DNA from 2 places in the Bacillus sp. JK106 genome. Region 1 is predicted to be linked to the other one. Evidence: riboswitches for the same ligand, from Rfam matches in the RefSeq annotation. Region 1 holds a riboswitch; the other holds the start of a gene.
The links. Region 1 has a riboswitch for glycine ahead of ACWJJS_RS00590 (amino acid permease). Riboswitches for the same ligand answer to the same signal wherever they lie in the genome.
Positions count from the first base shown of each region.

Region 2: another riboswitch for glycine. It lies ahead of gcvT (glycine cleavage system aminomethyltransferase GcvT); the one in region 1 lies ahead of ACWJJS_RS00590 (amino acid permease).

Region 1 is NZ_JBSJQC010000001.1:106,523-114,107, reverse strand. Features, by position in the region: gene ACWJJS_RS00595 (hypothetical protein) at 1-304, opposite strand, end outside; gene ACWJJS_RS00590 (amino acid permease) at 1,304-2,656, opposite strand; glycine riboswitch at 2,802-2,882, opposite strand; gene fbp (fructose-1,6-bisphosphatase) at 3,181-5,106, shown strand; gene ACWJJS_RS00580 ((2Fe-2S)-binding protein) at 5,159-5,623, opposite strand; gene ACWJJS_RS00575 (FAD binding domain-containing protein) at 5,616-6,458, opposite strand; gene ACWJJS_RS00570 (xanthine dehydrogenase family protein molybdopterin-binding subunit) at 6,445-7,585, opposite strand, start outside.
Region 2 is NZ_JBSJQC010000003.1:461,410-468,994, forward strand. Features, by position in the region: gene ACWJJS_RS12645 (lipoate--protein ligase family protein) at 1-472, opposite strand, end outside; gene ACWJJS_RS12650 (rhodanese-like domain-containing protein) at 666-1,046, shown strand; gene gcvPB (aminomethyl-transferring glycine dehydrogenase subunit GcvPB) at 1,099-2,574, opposite strand; gene gcvPA (aminomethyl-transferring glycine dehydrogenase subunit GcvPA) at 2,567-3,913, opposite strand; gene gcvT (glycine cleavage system aminomethyltransferase GcvT) at 3,928-5,028, opposite strand; glycine riboswitch at 5,207-5,307, opposite strand; gene ACWJJS_RS12670 (DEAD/DEAH box helicase) at 5,452-7,122, shown strand; gene ACWJJS_RS12675 (YqhG family protein) at 7,140-7,585, shown strand, end outside.

The DNA of each region.
Region 1 (7,585 bases):
AAAGTATCATGGGTATATTTATTTGTTCAGTAAATAGATTTATTGATATCATCAAAATAAAAATCACCATAGAGAGTAGATAATACGTTTTAAATTCTAAAAGAAACTGATGATTAAACATGCTAATTATAAATGAAATTAGTGATGAAGGAAATAAAGATATTAAAGCACTAAATAAAAGATTACAAATGATGACAACTAATCTGGAATAATCCTTTTTTTTCATTAACCGATCAATAAATTTAGACATAGCTGCAGTTGCTAATAACCCTTCAGAAATCAATATAGAGCTGGGGGATTTCAATTTCGTAGCCTCCTTTTTAACCTTATCTAACATAATAGAAATTTGAATAAATTCCTATTTTATTCGCTAATGTCATATCTGCATCATGATAATCCTTGTCCATATGATCTATGTCACTACGATGGCGGACAGACGCACCATATAAATATTCAGCGCTTCATTCATGATTTGTCATGTTCTTCAGAATTCAAAAATCCTTTTTGTTGGTAGGCATGTTGTTGTATCACTTCAATAACAACGGCCGCTGATAATGCTCACCAAACCCAACTATCCGATAATGCATGGATCTGACCCGTTCAACAGATTCATCCACCTTTGTATCAATCTCTTCAATATGCTGTTAAACAATAGACTACCGCATTGTTAGCCATTTACTTAAGTATAGTGCCGTTATTCATTAACAGATCCGATTGGATTAAAATAGACAGTTAAGACACTGAATTTATCGTATGACCATCTCCAGTGTTTCCCTTTCTAGTTATAATAAAAGAAAAAAGCACATTGTGCTATATTTTTCTAGTAAAACCCTTTTCATTATCTTAATCTGACTATATACAATAACCTTAGTGGTTTTTTGATGTAGAAAATTGATCATCAATGAAGGAATGAAGTTATGAGTGATAAAAGACAGAACTATGCCAAAAAATGATGCCGAAAACGGAAAAAGACTTTATAAAGTTGACAACCATTTGATCAAGACTATTATGTTTAAGTTTAATATTAGGTAATAATCAATTGTGGCACAAAATGACGTATTCGGCGGCAAATCCAGAAAACAGATGTAGAGATGGTAATAGTATAGTGTGAGGGAGGATTATATTCTTATAGAATATTCTGTTGTGGAAAGCGTGGGCAATATTTGAGGATATTGGAGAGATATGATCATTTCCACTTTTAAAGGAGCATTCCGATGGTTGATCTTAAAAATGCTCCTTTTAAATGTGACTCTCCGTAACATATGCTTTCACCAATCTCAATAAGTGAACGTTCAGCATAATGTTAGGTCCTTCTTTTCTTTCTCCCTCTCGCCCGATAGATAAGAAACAATCCAATAAACCACAGCGGTGTCAGCAGCAAAGCCGGGCGCGTCGCATCCGCAAACAGCATAATCACCAGAATGACGGCAAACAGCGACAGCACGGCGTAATTGATAAACGGCGCAAACGGCGCCTTGAAAGGCGAGCTTGCGTGTAAGTCCGGACGGGTTTTCCTGTATCTGATATGACAGACAAGAATCACGCCCCACACCCAAATGAAACAAATCGCGCTGATGGTGGTCACGATGCCAAAGGCCGCTTCCGGTATCAATTTGCTTAAAAGAGCGCCAGCTGACAGCACAATAACCGATATCCATAATGCGCGGCTCGGCACATGATTTTTATTCAGCTTCGCAAAACTTGCCGGCGCCTGTTTCGTTTTGCTTAAGTTATACAAAATCCGGCTTGTTGAAAACATCCCGCTGTTACAAGCAGAAGCGGCAGACGTTAATACGACAAAATTAATAATTCCCGCGGCCAACGGAATACCGACCAGACTGAAGGTCTTTACAAATGGACTTTCCGTTGCATTCAGCTGCATCCACGGATTAATACATAAAAGAATGATCAATGCCCCGACGTAGAAAAATAAAATCCGCAATGGAATTTTATTGATAGCGGACGGAATATTTTTTTTCGGATTTGACGTTTCCGCCGCTGACACACCCACTAACTCCACACCGACATAGGCGAAGATCACCATCTGGAACGAAAGCAAAAAGCCTGAAAATCCGTTCGGAAACAAGCCGCCGTGCTCCCACAGATTCGCCGCTGAAACCGTTCCGGTATGCGTTTTGAACCCAATCACCAGCAGAACCACCCCGATGACAATTAACGCGAGAATCGTGACTACCTTAATTAAGGCGAACCAAAACTCCAATTCTCCAAAAATCTTAACCGTTAACAGATTAAGCCCTAATAAAATGAGCAAACAGATAAGTGCAGGAACCCACTGCGGAATGTCAAACCAATATTTCACATATACACCGACGGCGATCACATCCGCCATAGCCGTCATAATCCAGCAAAACCAATAAGTCCAGCCGGTGACAAACGCTGCACGCGGCCCTAAATACGCCTCGGCAATATCCGTTAATGATTGGTAGCCTGCTTTAGATAACAGCAGTTCTCCCAGCGCCCGCATGACGAAAAAAAGCGCAATACCTACAATAAAATACGCAAAGATGATAGAAGGACCCGCCAGCTGAATCGCCTTACCGGACCCTAAAAACAATCCGGTGCCGATCGTGCCGCCAATGGCGATCAGCTGCACGTGCCGATTCGATAAGTCCCTCTTTAGCTCTCGCTGCTCCACATCTGACTCCTCCTTACCTCTCTAGTGAACGACGAGCAAAAAAAGCCAATAAAAAAAGAGATTGGATGCCCTCCAATCTCATGGTCATAAGAATATCAAATTATATTTGCGCCGCTGACAATCAACAGCATGACAAATACATATTCGGTACTCTTCTGTCCTTTTGCCTGAGATTGTGAACCCTTCGGCGCCGCGGAAAACCCGCGGTCTCTCCAGAAGCCGCTCCTGCTGTAGTGCGACCCACAGCAATCATAGCCTGCTACGTATTAAGTTTCCGATAGAAATAACTATCAGCTAACTTTTTATTTTAATGGAAGTTGAATTCATTGTCAATAGGGGGATGAGCTCACGGCGTTATCCCGGTCCAATTTTCGATGCCTGAAGCGCCGTATTTTCCGTTTTCATTGTCTCAAAAAGGCGTTATGCGGTACTATCATATAAGGTCTAATCATTTAAACATTATGTCATACTTTAAATTCACTTTATCATACAATTGCTCGTAAATAAAAAGGGGATGGACGAGATTGGAAACCAAATATTTAGATCTGCTCGCACAAAAATACGATTGTGAAGAAAAAGTGGTCACGGAAATCATTAATCTGAAAGCGATACTGAACCTGCCGAAAGGAACCGAGCATTTCGTCAGTGATCTGCACGGGGAGTATCAGGCATTCCAACACGTGCTGCGGAACGGTTCAGGAAGAGTAAAAGAGAAGATCCGCGATATTTTCAGCGGCGTCATTTACGATAGAGAAATTGATGAACTGGCGGCTTTGGTCTATTACCCGGAAGACAAACTGAAGCTGATCAAACATAACTTTGATACGAAAGAGGCATTAAACGAGTGGTATAAAGAAACGATTCATCGGATGATTAAGCTCGTTTCTTATTGTTCTTCCAAGTACACCCGCTCCAAATTGCGCAAAGCACTGCCCGCCCAATTTGCTTATATTTCCGAAGAGCTGCTGTACAAAACAGAACAAGCCGCCAACAAGGAACAATACTACTCCGAAATCATAGAACAGATCATTGCGCTCGGCCAGGCCGATAAGCTGATCACCGGTCTTGCCTACAGCACGCAGCGATTGGTGGTCGACCATCTGCATGTTGTCGGCGATATTTATGACCGCGGACCGCAGCCGGATAAAATCATGGAAGAACTGATCAACTATCATTCAGTGGATATTCAATGGGGGAATCATGATGTTCTCTGGATAGGCGCTTATTCCGGCTCAAAAGTATGTCTGGCAAACATTATCCGCATCTGTGCCCGCTATGACAATCTGGATATTATTGAAGACGTTTACGGCATCAATCTGAGACCGCTATTGAACCTTGCCGAAAAATATTACGATGATAACCCGTCTTTCCGCCCGAAAGCGGACGAAAACAGACCGGAAGATGAGATTAAACAAATCACAAAAATTCATCAGGCGATCGCGATGATCCAATTCAAGCTTGAGAGCCCGATTATTAAGAGACGGCCGAACTTTAATATGGAGGAACGGCTGTTACTGGAAAAGATTGATTATGACCGCAATGAAATCACGCTGAACGGAAAAACGTATCAACTGGAAAACACCTGCTTTGCGACGGTGAATCCCAAACAGCCCGACGAGCTGCTAGAAGAAGAAGCAGAAGTCATGGACAAGCTGCTGTTTTCTGTCCAGCACTCCGAAAAGCTGGGCCGCCATATGAATTTTATGATGAAAAAAGGCAGCCTGTATCTGAAATATAACGGCAACCTGTTGATTCACGGCTGTATTCCCGTCGATGAAAACGGCAGCATGGAAACGATGATGATAGAGGATAAAGCTTATGCGGGCCGTGAGCTGCTCGATGTATTTGAACGGTTCTTACGTGAAGCGTTTGCCCATCCGGAAGAAACCGATGATCTGGCGACAGATATGACGTGGTACTTATGGACAGGCGAATACTCCTCCCTCTTCGGAAAACGGGCCATGACAACCTTTGAGCGGTATTTCATTAAAGAGAAGGAAACGCATAAAGAAAAGAAAAACCCGTATTACTATTTGCGTGAAGACGAGGCAACCTGCCGAAACATCCTGAAGGAATTCGGCCTCAATCCGGATCACGGCCATATCATCAACGGCCATACACCGGTAAAAGAAATCGAAGGAGAAGATCCGATCAAGGCAAACGGAAAAATGATCGTCATCGACGGCGGCTTCTCCAAAGCCTATCAATCCACAACAGGCATCGCCGGCTACACGCTCTTATACAACTCCTACGGCATGCAGCTCGTCGCCCATAAACACTTTAACTCCAAGGCCGAAGTGCTGAGCACCGGAACCGACGTCTTAACAGTGAAACGATTAGTCGACAAAGAGCTGGAGCGGAAGAAAGTGAAAGAAACAAACGTCGGTGAAGAACTGCTGAAAGAAGTGGCGATTTTGGAGAAGCTGCGGGAGTATCGGTATATGAAGTGAAGAATATGGAGTTCAGGGATGATTCTCTGGGCTCTTTTTTTACGGTTGCGAACTAAGAAGTCCCTTTCCCTGTATGTAAAACAGATTTAACCGCTTCTTCAATCTCCCTGTAACCCGTACATCTGCAAATATTGGACTCCAGCCAATTTTTTATCGTGTCATCACTTGCATTCGGCTCAGTATTCACTAAAGCATGGCAATTCATGAGAAAACCCGGTGTGCAATAACCGCATTGAAACGCGAATTTTTCAATAAAAGCCTTTTGAATCGGCGTATTGATCAGTCCTTCAATTGTCGTAATGTCCTTTCCTTCCCCTTCTGCCGCAAGCATTAAGCAAGACTTCATCGGCACCCCGTCCGTTAATACCGTACAGGCGCCGCAATCCCCATTTAAGCAGCCCGGTTTTGCACCAGTTAATCCGAGACGAAGACGAAGAGCAAATAACAAAGTATCAGCCGGTCTGACCGTCATCTGTCTTTCCTCGCCATTTACTTTCAACGTAATAAGATCAGACATTTGGACCTCCTTCTAATTCCCGTAAGGCATCTAAAATTGTATGTTGCAAGACAAATATTCGGTATTCACTTGAGCCTTCCGCATCATCAAGAACGGGTTTGGGTACATACTGTAAAGACCTGCGCGCTCTATCTTCTAATGAATAGCTTTTATCGTTAAGCACAGCCTCCATTTCAGCAGAACGAAACGGAAATGGACATACGCCGCTGAAGGCCATTCTGATCTCATCATCTTTTTTCAGCGCACAGACTGTCACCAATGGATACCCGACATTCCACTGCTGTCTTCTTTTGATACTGACAAATGGCAGGTCAACGTACGCTCGATCGACAACGACATGAAATAAAAAATCTCCTTTTCGCAATTGTATTTCCTTGTTAAATACTTTATTTATAGGATGGTAATGAATCCCCGCTCTCCCTGCAATCCCTAGCAAACTATCAGAAATCAGCAACGGCAGCACGGCCTCACGGTAGTAGATGCCCCCGCAAATGTTTCCGCCCAGGCTGATCTTATTTCGAGTCGTCCGATCGGCTATTTCACTTACTGTTTTACTTAATAGCGGAAATGGATTTTCTTCCTCCAGTTTCGTTAATGACACGCCCGCTCCGATCACCAGATAACGTTCATAAAAACGGATGGCGTGAAATTCCGGAAGCGCGTTCATATCTATCACCGCATCCGTATAGACGATATTCAGCCTTCCTAACGTGATAATTTCCGTGCCGCCGGAATAATACATCGGTGTTTTCTTTTCAGCCGCAAGCGAGTGAAATAGATTGATTGTTTCTTGAATGGTCTTCGGTTTAAAATAGTCAAAATCAAACGGTATCATCTTTCCACCCCTCTTGCGTCCTCCATAATTGTTCGGGAATGAGAGGAAGTTGATTCAATTGGACACCTAAAGCGGCGGAAAGGCAATTTCCCAATGCGGCCGGCATCCCCAGCAGTCCGTGTTCCCCGCCGCCTCGCGCTCCATAAGGCGCAATCACATGCGGGGTTTCAACAAATTCAACGATATATTCAGGCTGCTCTCCATAGTGAAGGGGGCGGTATGTTCTAAGCTGAGGATTTAATACTCTGCCATATGAATCAAATACAAAGGTTTCTCTTCCTCCGAATGCGATTCCCATACTCATCCCCCCCATCACTTGACCCCTTGCAGCTTTTTCATTCAGTACAGTTCCTATATCCACAACAGAATAGGCTTTTGTAATCCGATACGTATAATCCCGCTTATCCAACTCAACTTCAATTCCCTGAGCACCTACAGCCCATTCGGGTCCCGGCTTTCCTCTTCCCGTTTCCCGGTCTAAATTCGTCATCCGGGTTAATGTGTAATTACCGCTCGCAATGATTTGGCCGCCAACGGTATTTCCATTCGGAAACGTATATCCGTAAGCAATGTCTTTTATGTCAACATGTACAGAAGGATGATCTATAAAATAAACCTTTCCGTCGGCCACTTCCAATTCCTCGACAGGAACCCGCAACACACATGATGCCGCGTCCTTCAGCTTTCGGATGGCTTCCTCCGCTGCATTCAGTACGGCTCTCCCGGCCATTAACGTCCCTCTGCTCCCCACGGTTTTCCAATGCTCGGGAGTTGTTTGGGTGTCTACAAGCATTTTCACGTGAATTTTGCTTATATCCATTTTCATTCGTTCCGCTAAGATTTGGGCTAACACTGTTTTTGTCCCTGTTCCAATTTCCACTACCCCTGACATCAAATTAATGCTTCCATCGGGATTAAAGGTTAAAAGAACCCCGGACGTTGCATTTGTATCAAATGTTGAGGTTTTCCAAATACAGCTGATTCCCTTCGCCCGTATCTTCCGGCCGTCGATTTCAATTCGCTGCCCCTCGTCCCAATTCATTAATTCCTTCAATCTTTCAATACATTTCGGCACATTTCCGACCGTGCTTGAATTGAGAAGAACTTGAGTCGGTGTGGTGTCACCG
Region 2 (7,585 bases), on a different contig from region 1:
CATACCACGAAGGCGCATCAAAGCAGACGGACGAGCGCGGATTTTTCAAGCTTTCTTTTTCTTTCTCCGTTCGCGGAATCGCAAAGCAGGCATCAAGTCCAAGGTTTCTGAATCCCTGCAGAATACCTTCTGAAATCACCCGGTACGCCTCTGTCACCGTGGCCGGCATTTCCGGGTGATCCTCTGAAACGATTACGCTGTATGTCAATTCTTTATCATGCAGAACACCCCGTCCGCCTGTCGGTCTTCTGACAAACCCGAGGCCGTGTTTATGTACTGCGTCAAAGTTAATTTCCTTCTTAATATTTTGAAAATACCCGACAGACAAAGTTGCCGGATTCCAGCCGTAAAATCGGATCACCGGAGGAATTTTCTTTTGGCTGTGCCAATATAAAAGCGCTTCATCCAGCGCCATGTTAAATGCCGGGCTTTCATTCCCTGAGTCAATAAACCGCCATGTTTCTTTTTCCATATACTGAACCCTTCTTTATCGTTTTAATAAAATCAGTTTAGCAAACTGCCTTGAAAATGAAAAATATTTCGTTTCATTAAGGATGACAATCGCTTCATGCTTTACTATAATAGTATTTGTCCCAAAACGTCCGGTAAGCCTTGTTTTCAGGAAGCAGGGTTTTGATTTTATAAGCTAAAGGAGTAGAATTGCATTGTCTAATATGATTGCTTTAATTATTGTTGCGGCGTTTATCGTTTATATGATCGTGTCGTATTTTTACCAGCAGCGTTTAATGAAAACACTTACGGAAGAGGAATTCCGCGCGGGCTACAGAAAAGCGCAGCTGATTGACGTCCGTGAACCGAATGAATTTGAAGGCGGCCATATTCTCGGCGCGCGCAACATTCCGCTGTCACAGCTGAAACAGCGCAAAAGTGAAATCCGTCCTGATAAACCCGTTTATCTGTACTGCCAAAACAATGTCCGCAGCGGACGCGCGGCACAGACGCTCCGCAAACACGGCTGCAAAGATATTTACAACCTGAAAGGCGGATTTAAAAAATGGGGCGGAAAAATTAAAGCAAAAAACTAATCATGAAAAAAGAGCTGTCCGTTTTATACGGAAGCTCTTTTTTTATACCGTGTCAGCGGCTGACGTCAGGTGTACGTTCGTATTTTAAAACCGGCTTTCTTGCCGCCTTGGTTTCATCCATTCTTTTGACAACTGTTGTATGCGGCGCCTCCTGAACGATTTCAGGCGATTCCTCCGCTTCCCGCGCAATTTGAATCATGGCATCTATAAACGCATCAAGCGTTTCCTTCGATTCCGTTTCCGTCGGTTCGATCATGATGCTTTCTTCAACATTGAGAGGAAAATACACAGTCGGCGGATGATAGCCGAAATCCAAAAGCCGTTTGGCAATATCAAGCGTTCTTACGCCGAGCTTTTTCTGCCTTCTTCCCGATAACACAAATTCATGCTTGCAATGACGGTCAAACGGGAGATCATAATAAGGCGCGAGTCTTCTCATCATATAATTTGCATTTAAAACCGCGTTTTCGGTCACAGCTTTTAAGCCGTCAGGCCCCATGGAACGGATATACGTGTAGGCTCTGACATTAATGCCGAAGTTGCCGTAATAAGGTTTTACGCGCCCGATCGACTGCGGCCGGTCATAGTCAAAAGTCAAACGGCCCTCTTTTTTCGTAAGAACGGGTTTCGGCAGATACGGAATGAATTCTTTTTTCACTCCGACCGGCCCTGAGCCCGGTCCTCCCCCGCCGTGCGGCCCGGTAAATGTTTTATGCAGATTAAGGTGAACGACGTCAAATCCCATATCTCCCGGTCTTGCTTTACTTAAAACGGCATTTAAATTCGCTCCGTCATAATAAAGCTTTCCGCCGGCCTGATGGACGATGTCAGCCATTTCCGTAATGTTTTCTTCAAACAACCCGAGGGTGTTCGGATTCGTCAGCATCAGCGCCGCTGTTTCTTCGTTTACCGCTCTTTTCAAATCTTCAATGTCAACCAGCCCGTGCTCATTTGACTTAACGGTAATCGTTTCAAAACCGGCGACCGTGGCGGATGCCGGATTCGTACCGTGGGCTGAATCAGGGACAATCACCTTCGTCCGTCCGAAGTCTCCCCGCGCTTCGTGATAGGCGCGGATCATCATCAGGCCGGTCCATTCGCCGTGAGCGCCCGCCGCAGGCTGCAGCGTCACCTCGTCCATGCCCGTAATCTCCTCCAAGTGTCCGCTTAAATCGTATAAAAGCTCAAGCGCCCCCTGAACTGTGTCCTCGTCCTGAAGCGGATGAATAGCGGAAAAACCTGCGAACCGGGCAATTTTTTCATTTAATTTCGGATTGTATTTCATCGTACAGGAGCCGAGCGGATAAAAGCCTGAATCAACTCCGTGGTTTCTCTTAGAAAGAGCGGTATAATGCCGCATAATATCAAGCTCTGATACTTCCGGCAGCTTTGCGTCTTCATCGCGGATATAGTCACCGGGAAGAAGGCTTTCAAGCTCTGTTTCCGGCACATCAAGCTCCGGAAGGCTGTAACCGACACGCCCTTCGCGGGACATTTCAAAAATAAGCGCCTGATCTTGATTATTCATGTTGATCCCCCAATCCCGCAATAAGCGAATCGATCTCTTCTTTCGTTCTCAGCTCTGTGACGGCAATCAGCATATGCTGATTCAGTTCCGGATACGCAAGACCTAAGTCATATCCGCCGATGATGCCGTCTTGCAGGAGCCGCCGGTTTGCTTCCTTGACGGGAAGATTCAGCCTGACGGCAAATTCATTAAATATCGGGCCGTCAAATGCTACGTGCAAGCCGGCTTTTTCCGCTTGGCGTCTCGCGTAATCAGCTTTCAATATATTTTGACGGGCCATGTCTTTGACGCCGTTTTTTCCGAGCGCCGTCATTGCGACTGAAGCCGCTAAAGCATTCAGCGCCTGATTTGAACAAATGTTAGACGTGGCTTTGTCTCTTCTGATATGCTGCTCGCGCGCCTGAAGAGTGAGAACAAAACCTCTTCGCCCGTTTTCATCCTCCGTTTGGCCGACAAGCCGGCCCGGCACCTTTCTCATCAGTTTTTTCGTTACTGCAAAATAGCCGCAGTGCGGGCCGCCGAATGCCGCAGGTATGCCGAAAGGCTGCGCGTCCCCGACGACAATATCAGCTCCGTATGCCCCGGGCGGTGTCAAAATACCGAGCGCGAGCGGGTTTGAAGAAACAATCAGCTGGCTGTTTCCTTTATGTGCGAGCGGCTCAATGCCCTTTAACGGCTCGATTTGTCCGAAGAAGTTCGGATACTGAACGATCACGGCGGCCGTCTCATCACAAACGGCATGTTCCAATGCTTCAAGATCTGTGACGCCGTTTTTCGCGGGCACCTCTACAACCTCAATATATTGGCCCTTTGCGTATGTTTTCAAAACATCCCGTGATTCCGGATGAACGGCTGCGGAAATGACGATTTTTTTCTTTTTCGTATGTCCCGATGCAAGCATCGCCGCTTCCGCAAGCGCCGTTCCCCCGTCGTACATAGAGGAGTTTGCGATATCCATTCCCGTTAATTCACAGATCATCGTTTGAAATTCAAAAATCGCCTGCAGCTCCCCTTGTGAGATTTCAGGCTGGTAAGGCGTATAAGCCGTGTAAAACTCTGATCGGGAAATCACATGATCGACGATAACCGGCTGATAGTGATCGTACACTCCTGCGCCCAGAAAAGATGCATATGTAACAGCGTCTTTATTTTTCGCCGCAAGCTTTGTCAGCTCTCTCGTCAGCTCCGTTTCAGCTTTTGCTTTTTTAATTTGGTAGTCTTTTTGAAACCTCACATCTTCCGGAATATCGGCAAACAGTTCATCAATTGTTTCTGCGCCGATGGCTTTCAGCATTTCTTTTTTATCCTGTTCTGTCGCGGGCAAATATCGATGCTTCATATGACTCTCCTTTTTCAGCTCTGTTTTGGACGTTTATAAAACGGTGTGCGGACAATCTTCGCTTTTACCGTTTTTTTACGGATTTCCACTTCTACTTCCGTTCCGACTTCACTGAATTCCGTTTTGATTAAGGCAAGGCCGATATTTTTCTTTAAAGTCGGAGATTGCGTGCCTGTCGTGACTTCCCCGATCGGAACACCGTCTTTTTTCACGGCGTACCCGTGTCTCGGAATCCCTTTTTCAATCATCTCAAGTCCGACCAGCTTTCGCGGGGCTCCTTTTTCTTTCTGTTCGCGCAATACAGATTTCCCGAAAAAATCGGAATCTTTCTTGTGTTTCACGGCAAATCCGATTCCGGCTTCAATCGGTGTAATATCTTTCGTCAATTCCTGACCGTATAAAGCAAGCTTCGCTTCAAATCTCAGCGTATCACGGGCGCCGAGGCCGCACGGAACGAGGCCTTCATGCTCTCCCGCTGCAAGTATCTCCTTAAATAGATGAACCGCATCTTCATTGCGGCAATATAACTCAAACCCGTCTTCACCGGTATAGCCTGTTCTTGAAAGCAGGACTTGGCGTCCGGCAACGTCCGCCTCGTCAATAAATGTAAACGGCTTTAAGGAGGACAAATCACATTCAGTCAGCTTCGCAAGAACCGACTGAGCATTCGGCCCCTGAACGGCAAGCAGTGAAATCCCGTCAGACTGATTCGTCAGCGTGACGTCGCCTTCCGCATGTTCCGTCAGCCAGGCGATGTCTTTTTCAATATTAGACGCGTTTATCACGAGCAGATAGCAGCTCTCGCTTTTCTGATAGATCAGCAAATCATCGACCGTACCGCCGTCAGGATAACACATGGCGGTATAAAGCGCGTTTCCCGGCTTTAAATCGGCAACGTCATTTGTCATCATTTTTTGCAGAAAAGACAGGGCGTCTTTACCGGATACTTCAACTTCCCCCATATGAGACACATCAAACAGTCCCGCTTTTGTGCGGACGGCTTCATGCTCCTCTTTAATAGAAGAAAATTGAACCGGCAGCTCCCATCCTCCAAAATCAATCGTTTTTCCGCCGTATTCTTTATACACGTCATAAAGCGGTGTTCGTTTCAGCATCATCTTCCCCCTTCAGTCATTGGCGCATTGTAAAAACATATAAAAAAGGACAGAGAAACACCTCATGAAAATGAAGGTTTCTCTGTCCCGGCACCTGAAAGTTTACTTTATGAACATATCATAAAGACGTCCCCTTTGGTGGCCTGCTTCTTCTAAGTGCAGACACTCTCCAGAGTTGCGTCGAGCAAGAGTTCTTTTGCCTGAGAGATTCACTCCGCAGTTTGCTCCTTCGGCGCCCGGACGCCCATCTTTCGTCCGAGTCTCTCCCCTTGCTGTCATTCGCTCATATTTACCAATTTTATGGACATACTAAAGCAATATCTTTTAGTGAAATCATTACTTATATCCTACCACCCTCATTTACGTCCGGCAACAAAAATTATGATAAATCAGTTTTTTAAAAGAAAGGCGGTTTTGTTACATATGACAGCAGAGATCATATTTGATGCAAACTGGCCGGGAGAGTTTTCTGAGCGGCTGAAAACGGACGGTCCCTGGTCAAATTGGGAGATGTACAAACTGTCGGCTGAAGTCCAGCAGACCCTTGCCATTCCTGAATTCGAAGGGTTGAGGGCTCCTTTGTACCTTCCCGATTTCACTCCGCTTCCCCATCAGCTTGAGGTCGCGCAGAAAGTCGTTGAAAAAATGAACGGCAAGGCGATTTTGGCTGATGAAGTAGGGCTCGGAAAAACGGTGGAAGCGGGCCTGATTTTAAAAGAATATATGATTCGCGGGCTGGCCAAAAAAATCCTGATTCTTGTGCCGGCATCACTCGTTTCCCAGTGGGTGAAAGAGCTTCAGGAGAAGTTTTTAATACCCGCTGTTGAACAGAAGAAAAGCTATGTGTGGGAACAGTGCGATATCGTCGTTTCTTCTATTGATACGGCCAAACGCTCCCCTCACAAAGACATTGTCCTTTCTATTCCGTATGATCTCGTCATTATTGACGAGGCGCACAAGCTCAAAAACAGCAAAACGAAAAATTATGAATTTGCGAGAAGTCTTGTGAAGAAATACTGCCTGCTTCTGACGGCGACGCCGATTCAAAACCGGATCGAAGAAATCTTCAATTTAGTGTCACTGTTAAAGCCCGGCCATTTAGGAAACGAAAGCGGATTTCAAGAAACCTTCAATCAGAAGGACGGGATTGACGCTCATGAGCATTTGAAAGAACTCGTCAATAAGGTGATGATCCGCAACACGCGGAGCGACACCGGCCTTACATGGACGAAGCGCCACGTGGAAACAGTGCCGATCACCTTTTCACCGACGGAACAGGCGCTTTACGATGACATTGCCGCACTGAAAAACGGCACGGAAAAGCCCGCAAGCGCATTTTCCATTATGACGCTGCAAAGAGAGTGCTGTTCAAGCCGGGAAGCCGTGTATATGACGCTCAAAAAAATGCTTGACCAAAAAGATAAACAAGCGCCCGCATTCGATGAACAGACGATCGCTAATTTAATGGACCGCATCAATCAAGTCACGCAAAACTCAAAAGCGATTCAAGTTGTTGACTTGATCCAAAAGATTAATGACAAAGTCATTATTTTTACTGAATACAGGGCGACACAGATTTACCTGCAATGGTTCCTTCAGCAGAACGGCATAAGCTCCGTTCCGTTCAGAGGCGGATTTAAACGCGGAAAAAAAGACTGGATGAAGGATCTCTTCCGCGGCAAAGTGCAGGTGCTGATCGCTACAGAAGCAGGAGGCGAAGGGATCAACCTGCAATTCTGCAACCATATTATCAATTATGACCTCCCGTGGAACCCGATGCGGCTTGAACAAAGAATCGGAAGGATTCACAGACTCGGTCAGGAAAGAGATGTCCATATCTACAATATGGCGACAAAACATACGGTGGAAGAGCATATCTTAAAACTTCTGTATGACAAAATTCATTTATTTGAAAATGTCGTCGGAGAATTAGATGACATTTTAACAAAAATCAAAGTGAGCAATTTTGAAGACCATTTGCATGATATTTTATGCCATTCGCTGACAGAGGAGGAAATGAGAATCAAAATGGACAATCTCACCTCTTTTCTGTCGTACAGTACGGAAAAGCCCGCCAGAAAAAAAGGCTCTTAAAAAGGAGGAAGCGCGACATGAGACAGCAGGAGGTTCACCAATTTTTACTGCGCTTTTTTGAAGCGAACCACTGCCCGATTACAGAACACGGGCCGGGTTTTATGACGGTTCAGTTGACGGTCGAGATGGACAAACAAATTATGAACCGCCCGTTTTATTGGCATTGGCGTGAAAAAACGGGCGGCGAACCGAACCCGATGAAGATTACGTTCATCACTGATAAAGAAACGGCTCCGGAGGATATGGACGGCGAGTTTATTTACTTTGGAGCCCCGCGCCTCTTTCAAATCTTTCAAGCAGTTAAACAAAATGGGAGATTTACAAGAATATATGAGAAAATTGTATCAGCCGGAGCCAGAGTGCCGCTTCAGCCCTGGCTTGGATTAAATGTAGTGATTTCATACCAATCCGACATGAAAAAAGACAGACTTTTGTCTTTAGGCCTGCATCTTGTTTCTGGAAC